Regions from separate parts of the Pseudomonas moorei genome, predicted to be linked through region 1. Evidence: predicted binding sites of a transcription regulator. Region 1 holds the regulator's gene; the other holds the start of a gene.
The links. Region 1 encodes FliA, which starts transcription of late flagellar genes. Its sites were predicted from a motif close to CTAAAGTTTNNNNNNNNNNNGCCGNTAA; they were not measured.
Positions count from the first base shown of each region.

Region 1 (7,195 bases):
GGCGGCTGCCGGTGCGGCGGCAGGCGCCGGCGCTTCAGCTTTGGGTTCGGGGGCTTTGGCGACAGGTTTCGGCGCTGCTGCCTTGGCGACTGGCGTGGCCACCGAAGCGGCGGTACCGGTTGCAGCAGTACCCACATCAGTGAACTTGCCTTTGCCGTGCAATTCGTCGAGCAGCGATTCGAACTCGTGATCGGTGATCAGATCGCTACCCGCCGCCGCAGCGGCAGGTGCTGCCGGCGCCGGCACCGAAGCGATGGCCGATTCCAGTGCGTCGACCGCAAAGTTGCCCTTGCCGTGCAACTGATCGAGCAACGCTTCGAATTCGTCGTCGGTGATGTCGGAGCTGTCGCCTGGCGCTTTAGGCGCAGGCGGTTCGCTGGACGCCGCAGGTGATGCCAGGGCATCGACGGCGAACTGACCTTTACCATGCAATTGATCGAGCAGTGACTCGAACTCGGCGTCAGTGATTTCGTCACTGGCAGCGGCAGCGCTATCTGCTGCTGGAGCGGCTGGCGCTTCGGCCTGAGCCTTGACGGCATTCAGCGAGTCCAGCAGTTGTTCGAATTCATTGTCAGTGATGTCGCCCGACTCGCTTTCGGCAACAGGCTCTTGCACCACTTCTTCTACCGCAGGTGCAGGCGCCGCCTCGTCAGCGGTTTGCGGCTCGGCCAGACGGGCCAGGGCTGCGAGCAATTCGGGTGTGGCCGCCGTGATCGGGCTACGCTCGCGGACTTCGCTGAACATGCTGTTCACCGCGTCCAGTGCTTCGAGAACCACGTCCATCAATTCCGAGTCGACGCGACGTTCGCCCTTGCGCAGGATGTCGAACACGTTCTCGGCGATGTGACAGCACTCCACCAACTCGTTGAGCTGGAGGAAGCCGGCGCCCCCTTTTACAGTGTGAAAACCGCGAAAAATTGCATTGAGCAGGTCCGCGTCATCCGGCCGGCTTTCCAGCTCGACCAGTTGTTCGGACAGTTGCTCTAGAATCTCGCCGGCCTCAACCAGGAAATCCTGAAGGATCTCTTCATCGGCGCCGAAGCTCATTAAGGGTGTGCTCCTACAGGTCTAAAAACCTAAAATACCTAGAACTCTAAAACCCTAGGCTGGATAGCAAATCGTCCACATCGTCCTGACCGGACACAACGTCTTCTCTTTTATCGGCATGAATCTGCGGACCTTCACCCTGAGAGAGATGTTTTTGTGGATCTTTTTCTGCAAGCATCGCTTCACGGTCATGTTCGATGCCCGCGAAGCGGTCCACCTGACTGGCCATGAGCACGAGCTTGAGCAGGTTGCTTTCGACTTCGGTGACCAGTTGGGTCACACGCTTGATCACCTGACCGGTGAGGTCCTGGTAATCCTGGGCGAGCAGAATGTCGTTGAGGTTGCTCGACACCGCACGCCCGTCTTCACTGCTGCGCGCCAGGAACCCGTCGACTCGCCGGGCCAGCTCGCGGAACTCTTCAGCCCCGACTTCGCGGCGCATGAAACGTCCCCAGTCCGTGCTCAAGGCCTGGGCTTCTTCACTCAGGCGATTGACCAGCGGCGTGGCGTTTTCCACCAGGTCCATGGTGCGGTTGGCCGCAGCCTCCGTCAGCTTGACCACATACCCCAGACGCTCGGTGGCATCGGTGATCTGTGACACTTCCTCGGCTTGCGGCATGTGCGGGTCAATCTGAAAATTGACGATCGCACTATGCAGCTCGCGGGTGAGCTTGCCCACTTCCTGGTACAGGCCGCGGTCACGGGTCTGGTTGAGCTCATGGATCAATTGCACAGCATCGCCGAACCTGCCCTTTTCAAGGCTCGCGACCAGTTCGACGGCGTGTTTTTTCAGGGTCGATTCGAAATCGCCCTGCGATGATTCGTTATGCCCCATAGCTCCCCCGTGGCGCAGTTCAACCGATGCGTTCGAAAATCTTTTCGATTTTTTCTTTCAACGCCTGGGCCGTGAAGGGTTTGACCACATAGCCGTTAACACCGGCCTGGGCGGCTTCGATGATCTGCTCGCGCTTGGCTTCGGCGGTCACCATCAGCACCGGCAGATGCTTGAGCTTTTCATCGGCACGCACGTGGCGCAGCAGATCGATACCGGTCATGCCAGGCATGTTCCAGTCCGTCACCAGAAAGTCGATGCTCCCGCTGTTGAGAACCGGAATGGCGGTAGTGCCATCGTCGGCCTCGACCGTGTTGGTGAACCCAAGGTCACGCAACAGGTTTTTTATGATCCGCCGCATCGTTGAGAAGTCATCAACGATGAGGATTTTCATGTTCTTGTCCAATTCGACCTCCAAGCAGACTAAAACGCGCCCAGCACCTGGACGCGCCATTTCAATCAATCTGGCAAAGCACTCAATGACTGTCTGGAGTACAACGGATCGAGACCGGCGCGGTTCAACACCCCACCCGCCACGTCGCAGTGCCCCCACACTGCCTTCAACGCGCTCGCCACTCTCCCAAACGCCCCCGCAAACGGGCCGCGCACTGGCTGTGTAACTGGCTGACCCGAGATTCGCTAACCCCCAGGACCTCACCGATTTCCTTGAGATTCAACTCTTCGTCGTAGTACAGCGCCAACACCAGTCGCTCACGCTCCGGCAAATTGGCAATCGCGTCCGCCAGCGCCGCCTGAAAGCGTTCATCTTCCAGGTCGCGCGACGGCTCGAGATGAGCACTCGCGCCATCCTCGTGCAGCCCTTCGTGTTCGCCGTCCTGCAACAGATCGTCGAAACTGAATAACCGGCTGCCCAGGGTGTCGTTCAAAATCCCGTAATAATCGTCGAGACTCAATTGGAGTTCGGCCGCAACTTCGTGATCTTTAGCGTCACGGCCGGTTTTAGCTTCAATCGAGCGAATTGCATCGCTGACCATGCGCGTGTTGCGGTGAACCGAACGAGGTGCCCAGTCCCCCTTGCGCACCTCATCGAGCATGGCGCCGCGGATTCGGATGCCCGCGTACGTTTCGAAACTGGCGCCTTTGCTGGCGTCGTATTTGGTCGAGACTTCCAGCAGGCCGATCATGCCGGCCTGGATCAGGTCTTCGACCTGGACACTGGCCGGCAGACGCGCCAGCAAGTGGTAGGCAATGCGTTTAACCAGTGGCGCGTAACGCTCGATCAATTCGTACTGCGCGTCACGTGCCGACTTCTTGTAGAGGTTGTAACCGCTGGCGGTCATAGCACGGGTCCTGCCGTTTGTTGCACGAGGCGCTCGACGAAAAACTCCAGGTGCCCACGGGGGTTGGCCGGCAGCGGCCAGGTATCGACTTTCTGGGCGATGGCCTTGAACGCCAGCGAACACTTGGAACGCGGAAACGCTTCATAGACGGCGCGCTGCTTCTGCACGGCCTTGCGCACGCTTTCGTCGTAAGGCACGGCACCGACGTATTGCAGGGCAACGTCGAGAAAGCGGTCCGTGACCTTGGTCAACTTGGCGAACAGGTTGCGGCCTTCCTGCGGGCTCTGCGCCATGTTGGCCAGGACGCGGAAACGGTTCATGCCGTAATCGCGGTTGAGCAACTTGATCAAGGCGTAGGCGTCGGTGATCGACGTCGGCTCGTCGCAGACCACCAGCAGGACTTCCTGCGCCGCGCGGACAAAACTGACTACCGAGTCACCAATGCCCGCAGCGGTGTCGATCACCAGTACGTCGAGATTGTCGCCGATATCGCTGAATGCCTGGATCAGGCCGGCGTGTTGCGCCGGGCTCAGATGAACCATGCTCTGGGTCCCGGACGCGGCGGGAACGATGCGGATGCCGCCGGGGCCCTGCAACAGGACGTCGCGCAGCTCGCAGCGGCCTTCGATCACGTCGGCCAGGGTACGTTTGGGTGTCAGCCCCAACAGAACGTCGACGTTCGCCAGCCCCAGATCGGCGTCCAGCAGCATGACGCGCCGGCCAAGCTCAGCCAAAGCCAGGGACAAGTTCACTGACACATTAGTCTTCCCGACGCCACCTTTGCCGCCGGTCACCGCGATCACCTGTACGGGATGCATGCTGCCCATGTTATTTCTTTACCTTGTCTTGCATAGACGGAGGCCACATTACTGGCTGCGCGTTCTCAACCGGAACAATGCATGGCAGACCATCGATGTAGGTACAAAAACTATTCATTTTTACCTCAGCCAACCTGCTTGGTCGGGCTGTGGTAGATGTCAGCGAACATGTCAGCCATGGCTTCTTCGCTGGGTTCTTCCTGCATTTGCACGCTGACGGCGCGACTGACCAACTGATGACGACGCGGCAGATGCAAATCATCCGGGATCCGCGGGCCATCGGTCAGGTAGGCCACCGGCAATTCATGACTGATGGCCAGGCTCAACACCTCGCCCAGACTTGCCGTTTCATCCAGTTTAGTCAGGATGCAGCCCGCGAGCCCGCAGCGCTTGTAACTGTGATAAGCGGCGGTTAGAACCTGTTTCTGGCTGGTGGTTGCCAGAACCAGATAATTTTTCGATTTGATGCCACGCCCGGCCAGGCTTTCCAGCTGCATGCGCAGGGCCGGATCGCTGGCCTGCAGGCCGGCGGTGTCGATCAGCACCACGCGTTTGCGCAGCAACGGATCCAGCGCTTGCACCAGCGATTGCCCCGGATCGACGTGGGTCACCGACACGTTGAGAATCCGACCGAGGGTCTTGAGCTGCTCCTGAGCCCCGATCCGGAAGCTGTCCATGCTCACCAGCGCGATGTTCTGCGGGCCGTACTTGAGCACGTAACGGGCGGCCAGCTTGGCCAGGGTGGTGGTCTTGCCCATGCCGGCGGGGCCGACCATGGCAATCACGCCACCCTCTTCCAGTGGTTCCAGTTCCGGCGTGGAGATCATCCGCGCCAGATGCGCCAGCAACATGCGCCAGGCCTGACGGGGCTCGTCGATATCGGTAATCAGCGCCAGCAAATCCCGCGACAGCGGGCCGGACAGACCGATGCGCTGCAGGCGGCGCCACAGGTTCGCCTGTTCAGGGCGGCTGCCTTGCAGCTGATTCCAGGCCAGGGAGCCCAGCTGCACTTCCATCAGTTCACGCAAGCTATTGAGCTCGAAACGCATCGAATCGAACGCCCGCGGGTCCACGCCACTCGAGGCTGGCGCAGCGGCCGGCGCAGGACGACGGGGTTCGGCATAGGTGGGCTCGATCAACGGCTCGGCGGCGGTCAACGGCAGGCCGGCGAACAACTGGCGATTGGTGCTCTTGTCGCTCTCGCCATCGCCTCGCAGGCTCAATTCAGCCTGGGCGGTGACGATCCGCGATTGAGTCTTGCGCAGCTCGTCTTCGAGTTCCATGTTCGGAACACGCGGGGCCAGCGCCGACAGTTTGTAATCCAGGGCAGCCGTGAGCTCGACACCACCGGCAATGCGGCGGTTGCCAATGATGGCGGCGTCGGCGCCCAGCTCATCACGAACCAGCTTCATGGCCTGACGCATATCGGCGGCGAAAAAACGCTTAACTTGCATAAACCACTACCTCAGCCGTTGGGCCCTACTGTCGCAACGATGGTCACTTGCTTGTTGTCAGGGATTTCCTGGTAAGCCAACACATGCAAACCCGGGACTGCCAGCCGGCCAAATCGCGAGAGCATCGCGCGAACCGGACCGGCCACCAGCAGAATCACCGGTTGACCTTGCATCTCTTGACGCTGCGCTGCATCGATCAATGAGCGCTGCAGCTTCTCGGCCATGCTTGGCTCCAGCAGAACGCCCTCTTCCGAGCCTTGCCCTGCCTTCTGCAGACTATTGAGCAATATTTGTTCCAACCTTGGCTCCAGCGTGATAACCGGTAGCTCCGACTCAGTGCCTACAATGCTTTGGACGATGGCGCGGGATACGCCGACGCGCACGGCGGCCACCAATGCGGCAGTATCTTGACTCTTGGCGGCATTGTTCGCGATGGCTTCGGCAATGCTGCGGATGTCCCGCACCGGCACCTGCTCGGCCAACAGCGCCTGCAGAACCTTGAGCAGTTGCGACAGCGAAACCACGCCCGGTACCAGCTCTTCCGCCAGTTTTGGCGAGCTTTTGGCCAGCAACTGCATGAGTTGCTGCACTTCTTCGTGACCGATCAGCTCGCTCGAATGCTTGTACAAAATCTGGTTCAAGTGGGTTGCCACTACTGTACTGGCATCGACCACGGTGTAACCCAGCGATTGCGCCTGTGAACGCTGACTGATTTCGATCCAGACCGCCTCCAGGCCGAAAGCCGGATCTTTGGCGTTAATGCCGTTGAGCGTGCCGTAGACCTGCCCCGGATTGATCGCCAACTCGCGCTCCGGGTAAATCTCGGCTTCGGCCAGGATCACCCCCATCAGGGTCAAGCGATAGGCGCTTGGCGCGAGGTCGAGGTTGTCACGAATATGCACGGTGGGCATCAGGAAACCGAGATCCTGGGAGAGCTTCTTGCGCACGCCCTTGATTCGCGCGAGCAACTGGCCACCCTGGTTGCGGTCGACCAGCGGAATCAGGCGATAACCCACTTCCAGGCCGATCATGTCGATAGGCGTCACATCGTCCCAACCCAGCTCCTTGGTTTCCTGAGCGCGGGCCGGCGAAGGCAAGAGTTCCTGCTGACGCTTGACCTCTTGCAGCGCCTGGACCTTGGCCGCGTTCTGCTTCTTCCAGAACAGGTAGGCGCCGCCTGCCGCCAGGGCCGCCATGCTCAGGAACGAGAAGTGTGGCATGCCGGGTACCAGGCCCATGACCGCCATCAGGCCCGCCGCCACCGCCAGCGCCTTGGGCGAGGCGAACATCTGGCGATTGATCTGCTTGCCCATGTCTTCCGAACCGGAAGCACGGGTCACCATGATCGCGGCAGCGGTGGACAGCAGCAGTGATGGCAATTGCGCCACCAAACCGTCACCGATGGTCAACAGCGCATACACCTTGCCGGCATCGGCAAAGTTCATGTTGTGTTGGAAGATCCCGACCGCCATGCCGCCGATCAGGTTGATGAACAGAATCAGCAGGCCGGCAATGGCGTCACCGCGAACGAACTTGCTGGCACCGTCCATCGAACCGTAGAACTCGGCCTCCTGGGCAACCTCCATCCGGCGCAGCTTGGCCTGGCTCTGATCGATCAGGCCGGCGTTGAGGTCGGCGTCGATGGCCATCTGTTTGCCGGGCATCGCGTCCAGGGTGAAACGCGCGCTCACCTCGGAGATGCGTCCGGCACCCTTGGTCACCACGACGAAGTTGATGATCATC
Region 1 covers NZ_AP035776.1:6,132,060-6,139,254, forward strand. Annotated here, with positions in the region: gene ACGJAX_RS28600 (chemotaxis protein CheW) at 1-1,047, opposite strand, end outside; gene ACGJAX_RS28605 (protein phosphatase CheZ) at 1,094-1,882, opposite strand; gene ACGJAX_RS28610 (chemotaxis response regulator CheY) at 1,902-2,273, opposite strand; gene fliA (RNA polymerase sigma factor FliA) at 2,440-3,180, opposite strand; gene fleN (flagellar synthesis regulator FleN) at 3,177-4,007, opposite strand; gene flhF (flagellar biosynthesis protein FlhF) at 4,124-5,452, opposite strand; gene flhA (flagellar biosynthesis protein FlhA) at 5,464-7,195, opposite strand, start outside.

Region 2 (7,195 bases), 330 kb from region 1:
CCGCCACCGGCAAGGTCCTGAAGAACAAGCAAGACAAGTAACCGCGACACGCGCAAAAGCCGCACGACCGACCCTCGTGCGGCTTGTGCGCGTGTTCAGTTCACGCCGACGTGCTGACCAGCGAACCGGACGTGCTGCCGCCCTCTTCCTGCAAAGCCTGCAACAGCGATGCGGTGGCGGTTTGCAACGAGGCAGAGGTTGTCGCTATCTGCGATTGAGCCGCCGCCACATCAGCCGCCTTGGCATCGGCACTTTCCTGCCTGGCCTGGGCCGCTTGCAGTTGTTGCTGTTGTTCCTGCAACTGCTTTTGCAGCTCGGCGATCTGCTTGCGCAGTTCCTTGACCGCATCGGACTCTTCGCTGCTGCTGGAGCTGCTGCCACCCGACGCCGGTGCGCCGCCAGCGGAAACCTTGCTGCCATCGCTTGCAGCCGATGTCGCGGTCGCTGCCGTGGTGGAGGTGTCTTCAGTAGTGCTGGTGGCACTGGTCGAAGCCGTCGCTGTGCTCGACAGTGGCTGGGCGATTGAAACGGAGGTGATGCTGACCATGGGCGTTATCCAAAGTGGTTCGAATTCACCCCATCATCGCCACGCCATGCCTGCACTTGAGATCGACTGTGTACCGACTCGGTAAGCAAGCAGGTACACAGCCGTTTTCATCACGCGCTCAAACGCGCCGTCACCTCGTTCAACGCCCCCGACAAGCCGTGCAGGTTGTTGCTCGCCGCCTCGGTGCGCTGCACGTTGTCCAGGTTGGTACTGGCGATGCTGGTGATCTCCGTCAGATTGCGCGAGATGTCTTCGGCAACGGACGTCTGCTCCTCGGCGGCCGTGGCGATCTGGCGGTTCATGTCGCGGATCGCTTCCACGGCCAGGGTGATGCGTTCGAGCATGGCACCGGCTTCGGTGACTTGCTGCACGCTTTCCTCACTGCGCGACTGACCGCTTTCAATCGCCTGGGCCGCGTCCACAGCACCGCTCTGCACGGTCTGGATGATCTGGTTGATTTCGATGATCGAGGCCGCCGTGCGCTGGGCCAGGCTGCGCACTTCATCGGCCACCACGGCAAAACCGCGCCCCGCCTCTCCGGCACGAGCCGCCTCAATGGCGGCGTTGAGCGCCAGCAGGTTGGTCTGTTCGGCGATGCCGCGAATCACTTCCAGCACCTTGCCGATGCGCCCGCTGTCGGTTTCCAGCTGACGAATGACCGTGGCGGTGTTGGCGATTTCGCCGCGCATCCGGGTGATGGTGTGGATGGTGCCCTGCATGACTTTCTCGCCCTGCTGCGCGGACTGATCCGCATCGTCGGCGGCCCGTGCCGCATCGGCGGCATGGCGGGCGACTTCCTGGGCGGTGGCGGACATTTCGTTCATGGCCGTGGCCACCTGATCGGTGCGGTTGAACTGCTCGTTGGTGCCGCAGGCCATCAAGTTGGCAATCGAATTGAGCTCGCCGCTGGCGCTGTCCAGATCGGTGGCACTGCGTTGCAAACGGCTGAAGGTTTCCGCGAGGAAATCGCGCAAGGTATTGGCCGCCATCGCCAGTTTGCCCAGTTCATCCTGACGCTTGCTGGACACGCGCTCGGCAAACTTGCCCTGGCTGAGTTGCGCCACGTATTCGATCAATTTGCGAATCGGCTCGACCAGGTTGCGGTTGACCAGCCACAGGCTCAACAGGCCAATCAACAGCCCCGAGACCAGCATCACGATGATCCCCAGCAATACGGTGCGATCGGCACTGGCGCTGAGCTGTTTCGACTGCTCCACGCCCTGCTGGCGCAACTCGCTGACCAATGCGCTCATCTGATCGCTGGTCGTACGGTCCACGCCCTTGACTGCGGTGTCGCCGGCAACGGGATCTGCACCCGCTGCCAGGTAGGCATCACGGCCCTTCTGGTACGCGGCGCCCAGTTGGCGATGCTCGTCACGCAGGCGTTCGATACGGGATCTCAGTGGCGGTTCGATGCCCTGCTGCCCGGCCAGTTCACCGAGGATGCCCTGCACATCGCGCTGACGGTCTTCGAATTGCTTCCAGTATTTGTCCAGGTCCGCCGGTTGCTTGCCGCGCAACAGGACGTTTTTCCACTCTTGCACCTGCACTTTGAACTGCAGGTTGGCCTCATCGATCAGCTGCGACGTGCGCAACGGCCCCTCGATCAGGTTGGCGTAGCTCTGGACACCGCTGGACAAAAAGTGAAAACAGGCCAGGGCGATCAGCAACATCGCGACCAGACTGCCGCTCAGCAGGGCGAGAATTTGCGCTCTCAGGGACTTTTGCAAAAACATCGGAAAGTACTCATGACAGGAATGAAACACGCCCGGTTCAAGGCGTGAAAGGTATCCGGACATCCCTGTCTGCGGCGCTGGCCTCTGGCCAAAGGCGCGCAACTTACCCCAAGCGAGATCGGCGTGCCAGAGCCGTTCTTGAGGACAATCCGACCGCCGGTAAAGCAATCGTTTGCCTTCACTTTATCGTCACAAAAACGTCATCAGCGCTTGCGATGATGCGGCGCAAGTGAACCTGTAAAACCCGCAGCAGGCGCCTCACCTTGCGAGCTCTCATGAACCACAGCATCGATCAAAGCCACCGCGACCCGGATCTGTTCGGCCTGCTTTACGGTTTCAGTTTTCGTCCCGGAGAGCGTGGTCGCGAGATCGATTCGGCCAGGGCATTGCAGTGCTTGCAGCAACCGAACGACAGCGACGAATTCCTCTGGCTGCATTTGAATCTGGCCCACGCCGCGTGCGAACGCTGGATGAAAAGCCACCTGGACTTGCCCGAAGAGTTTTTCGAGGCCTTGCATGAGGGCTCGCGTTCGACGCGCATCGAGCATGTCGATTCGGCCTTGCTGGCGGTGGTCAACGACGTGGTGTTCAACCTCAGCAGCATGGTTTCGTCGGATGTCTCGACGCTGTGGGTGTGCGTGCGCAGCCGGCTGATCATCAGTGCGCGCCTGCAACCGCTGCACTCGGTGGACAAGTTGCGCTCTTCGGTGAAGGCCGGGGAATGTTTTCGCTCACCGCTGGAACTGCTGGTGCACCTGTTGCGCGATCAGGGCGAAGTGCTGACCCAGATCGTGCGCAAGACCAGCTTGAGTGTCGATCAGGTCGAAGACGAATTACTCTCCTCGCGCCTGTCGACCAACCGCGCCGAACTGGGCGCCAACCGCCGGGTGCTGGTGCGCTTGCAACGGCTGCTGGCGCTGGAGCCGGGGTCGCTGTTGCGCCTGCTCAATCGCCCGCCGATGTGGTTGCAAAAGGAAGACGTGAAGGAGCTGCGCAAATCCACCGAGGAGTTCGCGTTGATCATCAACGACCTCACGGCGCTGGGTGAACGGATCAAGTTGTTGCAGGAAGAGATCGCCGCCAACATCAACGAACAGACCAACCGCACGCTGTTCACCCTGACGGTGGTGACGGTGCTGGCGCTGCCAATCAATATCATTGCCGGCTTCTTCGGCATGAACGTTGGTGGCATTCCGCTGGCCGGTGATCCGGAAGGCTTCTGGATCCTGGTGGCGCTGGTCGCGACCTTCACAGTGATCGCCGGACGCTGGGCGTTTCGCAAGCAGCAGGATTATTGACACGCCCTTCATCACCGGACACACAGATCGATGGCCCACGAAACACCAAAACCCTGATCCAAAGCAGTCTCCTTGTAATAATTGGCAACGATTATCACTGATACACCTCCCTCCTCAGGAATGTCAGTGATGGCTACGCCCACCTTCTCCGCCACCCAGGCGCCCGTCAGTAGCGCAAAACCGCAGTTGGACAAAAAACCTGGTCTGTTCACCATTGTGGTGTTCTTTGCGGTACTGGCCATTGGCTTGCTGTTTACCGCCTACAGCCTGATGCACGACATGAATGAACTCGGCACGGTGGTGACCACCTGGACGCCGTTTCTGCTGCTGGGCGTGGCGCTGCTGATTGCCCTGGGTTTCGAGTTCGTCAACGGTTTCCACGACACCGCCAACGCGGTGGCCACGGTGATTTACACCAATTCATTGCCACCGAACGTCGCGGTGGTCTGGTCCGGTTTCTTCAACTTCCTCGGCGTGTTGCTCTCCAGCGGCGCGGTGGCCTTTGGCATCATCGCCCTGCTGCCGGTGGAGCTGATTCTGCAAGTGGGTTCGTCCGCCGGGTTCGCGATGATCTTCGCCCTGCTGATCGCCGCGATCCTGTGGAACCTCGGCACCTGGTGGCTGGGCCTGCCGGCGTCCTCCTCGCACACCCTGATCGGCTCGATCATCGGTGTCGGCGTGGCCAACGCACTGATGCACGGTCGTGACGGCACCAGCGGCGTGGACTGGGCGCAAGCGACCAAGATCGGTTATGCACTGCTGCTGTCGCCGCTGGTCGGCTTCGGCTTCGCCGCACTACTGCTGCTGGCCCTGCGCGCCTTTGTGAAGAACCGCGCGCTGTACAAGGAACCGAAAGGCGACACACCGCCACCTTGGTGGATTCGCGGTCTGCTGATCGTGACCTGCACGGGCGTGTCGTTCGCCCACGGCTCCAACGACGGCCAGAAAGGCATGGGCCTGATCATGCTGATTCTGGTCGGTACGCTGCCGATGGCTTACGCCCTGAACCGCACCATGCCGGCCGATCAGGCGTTGCAATTCGCCGCGGTGGCCGAAGTCACCCAGCAAGCCCTGGTGAAAAGTGCCCCGCAACCCGCGCCCGCCGACCCACGGGCAGTGTTGTCCGACTATGTGCGCAGCAAGGCCGTCACGCCGCAGTTGGTGCCGGCCCTTGCCGCGCTGACCGGTAGCATTGGCAACCAGGTCAAGGGTTATGGCTCGCTGTCGAAAGTCCCCGTCGAAGCGGTGGGCAACGTGCGTAACGACATGTACCTGACCAGCGAAACCATTCGCCTGATGGACAAGAACAAGGTCGGCAGTTTCGACGCCGACACCAGCAACAAGCTGCAACTGTTCAAGCAGCAGATCGACAACTCCACGCGCTTCATCCCGCTGTGGGTGAAGATTGCGGTGGCGATCGCCCTCGGCCTGGGCACCATGGTCGGCTGGAAACGCATCGTGGTGACGGTCGGCGAGAAGATCGGCAAGACCCACCTGACCTACGCCCAGGGCGCCTCGGCAGAAACCGTGGCCATGCTGACCATCGGCGCCGCCGACATGTTCGGTTTGCCGGTCTCGACCACCCACGTGCTGTCTTCCGGTGTGGCCGGGACCATGGTCGCCAATGGCGGCGGCCTGCAGATGAAGACCATCCGCAACTTGCTGATGGCCTGGGTACTGACCCTGCCGGCAGCCATTGTGCTGTCGGGCAGCCTGTACTGGTTGTTCACGCAGTTGTTCTAAACCATCGCTAAACACCTGCAGGAGCGAGCCTGCTCGCGAAAGCGGCCTGACCGTCAGGATTGATGTCGACTGATACGCCGCCTTCGCCAGCAGGCTCGCTTCCACAGGTACAAAACCCAAGGGCGCAGCCTGGGTTCGCAGCACATCATCCCGGCGGGTTTTCACGCCGGGATTTTTTTTCGTCCAGCGGCACGGCATTTGCTCACAAGCCCGGGAGCTTACGCTTTATTGACGCGCAACACGTCCAGCAGCCCTTCAGTTTGCTAGCGTGACGCCGACTCATAAAAGACTCGATGCATTCAGGAGTGGAATCGTGAATCTGTACATCAATCAGCTTCAACACAAAGCTGACTTCATAGAAGCCATCTACGCCGGCGATATCCACCATTTACAATAGCGTCAATTCCAGCGTCTTAACTGCTTTGCGGCGGAGTGAATGATCACTATTCAAACTTCCGACAAAATCCAAGACCAAGGAGCTGTACCTTAGTAGGTGACTAGCAATGCATACAAAGTGGTACATTCGCTTTTTTATATAGATAAATGTTCAGAAAACAAAAATGATATAATTTTTAACTAGTATGTTTTTGAATTTATAATAAATTGATGATTATGAGGGACCCGTCGATGAATATAGAGTTTGTTAATCACGCCTCATTACTCTTAGAGGAAAATGGTAGTTTTTTTCTTACTGATCCTTGGTACATTTCACCTGCTTTTGGCGGCTGGATTCAAACCCCCTCACCTAACTTAAAGACTATTGAAAAAATACTCTCTCTTCCAGCCAGCAAGCTTAATATCATTATCTCGCATGGTCACGACGACCACCTAGACGAATTTTTTATTCAGAAACATCTAGCTGGCGCTTCATTCTTCGTCCCGAAATTCAAGACAAATGGACTGTCCAAGCGTATTGAGCGTCTCACAGGTCGTTATCCGGTTGAACTGACAGAGGAAGCTTATTATGTCGAAGGGGTGGAGTTGAGATGCTTCAAAAATCCAGAATTCACGGAATATGATTCGATTGTCACCATCACGTCTGAAACAGATGCTGTTATTCATGCCAATGATAATTGGCACGAGTATCCGGCTGCACTGACTAATAAACTCAATGAATGCTTGAGTGCCGTCCCTGTTGAACGTCGTTATTTTTTTATCCAGTTTGGCATAGCTGATAGTTTTCCAGTTAACTACCCATCCTTTGATAATCAAAGCGCGGATGAGATGATTGAGTCTCGCTTCAAGCTTTATCAAGCTGCAACCACTGCAAACCTTAAGCACCTGGGGCTTGACAAAGGATATTATTATGCGAATCAATCACTATACCAATACCCTGCCTCTTGGGATAAAGCATCACTCTATGATCTTGCGCAAGATTTTTTGCGCAGAAATCCAGGACCGTTTATTCAGTGCAGCTCTGGGATCAACATAAAAACTAGCCAGATCTACAACGCCGCAAGTGATGAATTCTTTGATTTTTTGCTTGGAAGACTTGAGACCTTTATAAACAATGCAATTGATACTCCCACTCAAGTCAAGTTGATGACTTCTTCAAATGAATATGAAAGCGGTACAGTCGGCTACGAAGCTTCGCGACAGGTATGGTCTAGGATACTAAACGCTGAACTGACACTCGAAGCGATTATTATCGGAGGTATGGGGCTCATACACAGGCCAAATCAAAATATATCCAACATCCACAGCAAAGTTTCTAAACTGGCTTATCTGATTCAAAGCAAATTAATTTCGAGCGGCCTTAACTTTTTAATGGAAAGCAAATGAGAACTAAAGACGGTCAGCTGTTTTTCACCCCCTCCAATCAGGCAGATGCATACGAAGAGTTGCGGAATATTCATGGTCAGATTCATACC
Region 2 covers NZ_AP035776.1:6,462,718-6,469,912, forward strand. Annotated here, with positions in the region: gene ACGJAX_RS30170 (PepSY domain-containing protein) at 1-41, shown strand, start outside; gene ACGJAX_RS30175 (hypothetical protein) at 101-547, opposite strand; gene ACGJAX_RS30180 (methyl-accepting chemotaxis protein) at 658-2,283, opposite strand; gene ACGJAX_RS30185 (transporter) at 2,559-3,581, shown strand; gene ACGJAX_RS30190 (inorganic phosphate transporter) at 3,711-5,324, shown strand; gene ACGJAX_RS30195 (MBL fold metallo-hydrolase) at 5,952-7,106, shown strand; gene ACGJAX_RS30200 (class I SAM-dependent methyltransferase) at 7,103-7,195, shown strand, end outside.
Region 2: ACGJAX_RS30180 (methyl-accepting chemotaxis protein) is a predicted target of FliA. The motif match lies at 2,399-2,426, and genes of this name have one in related genera.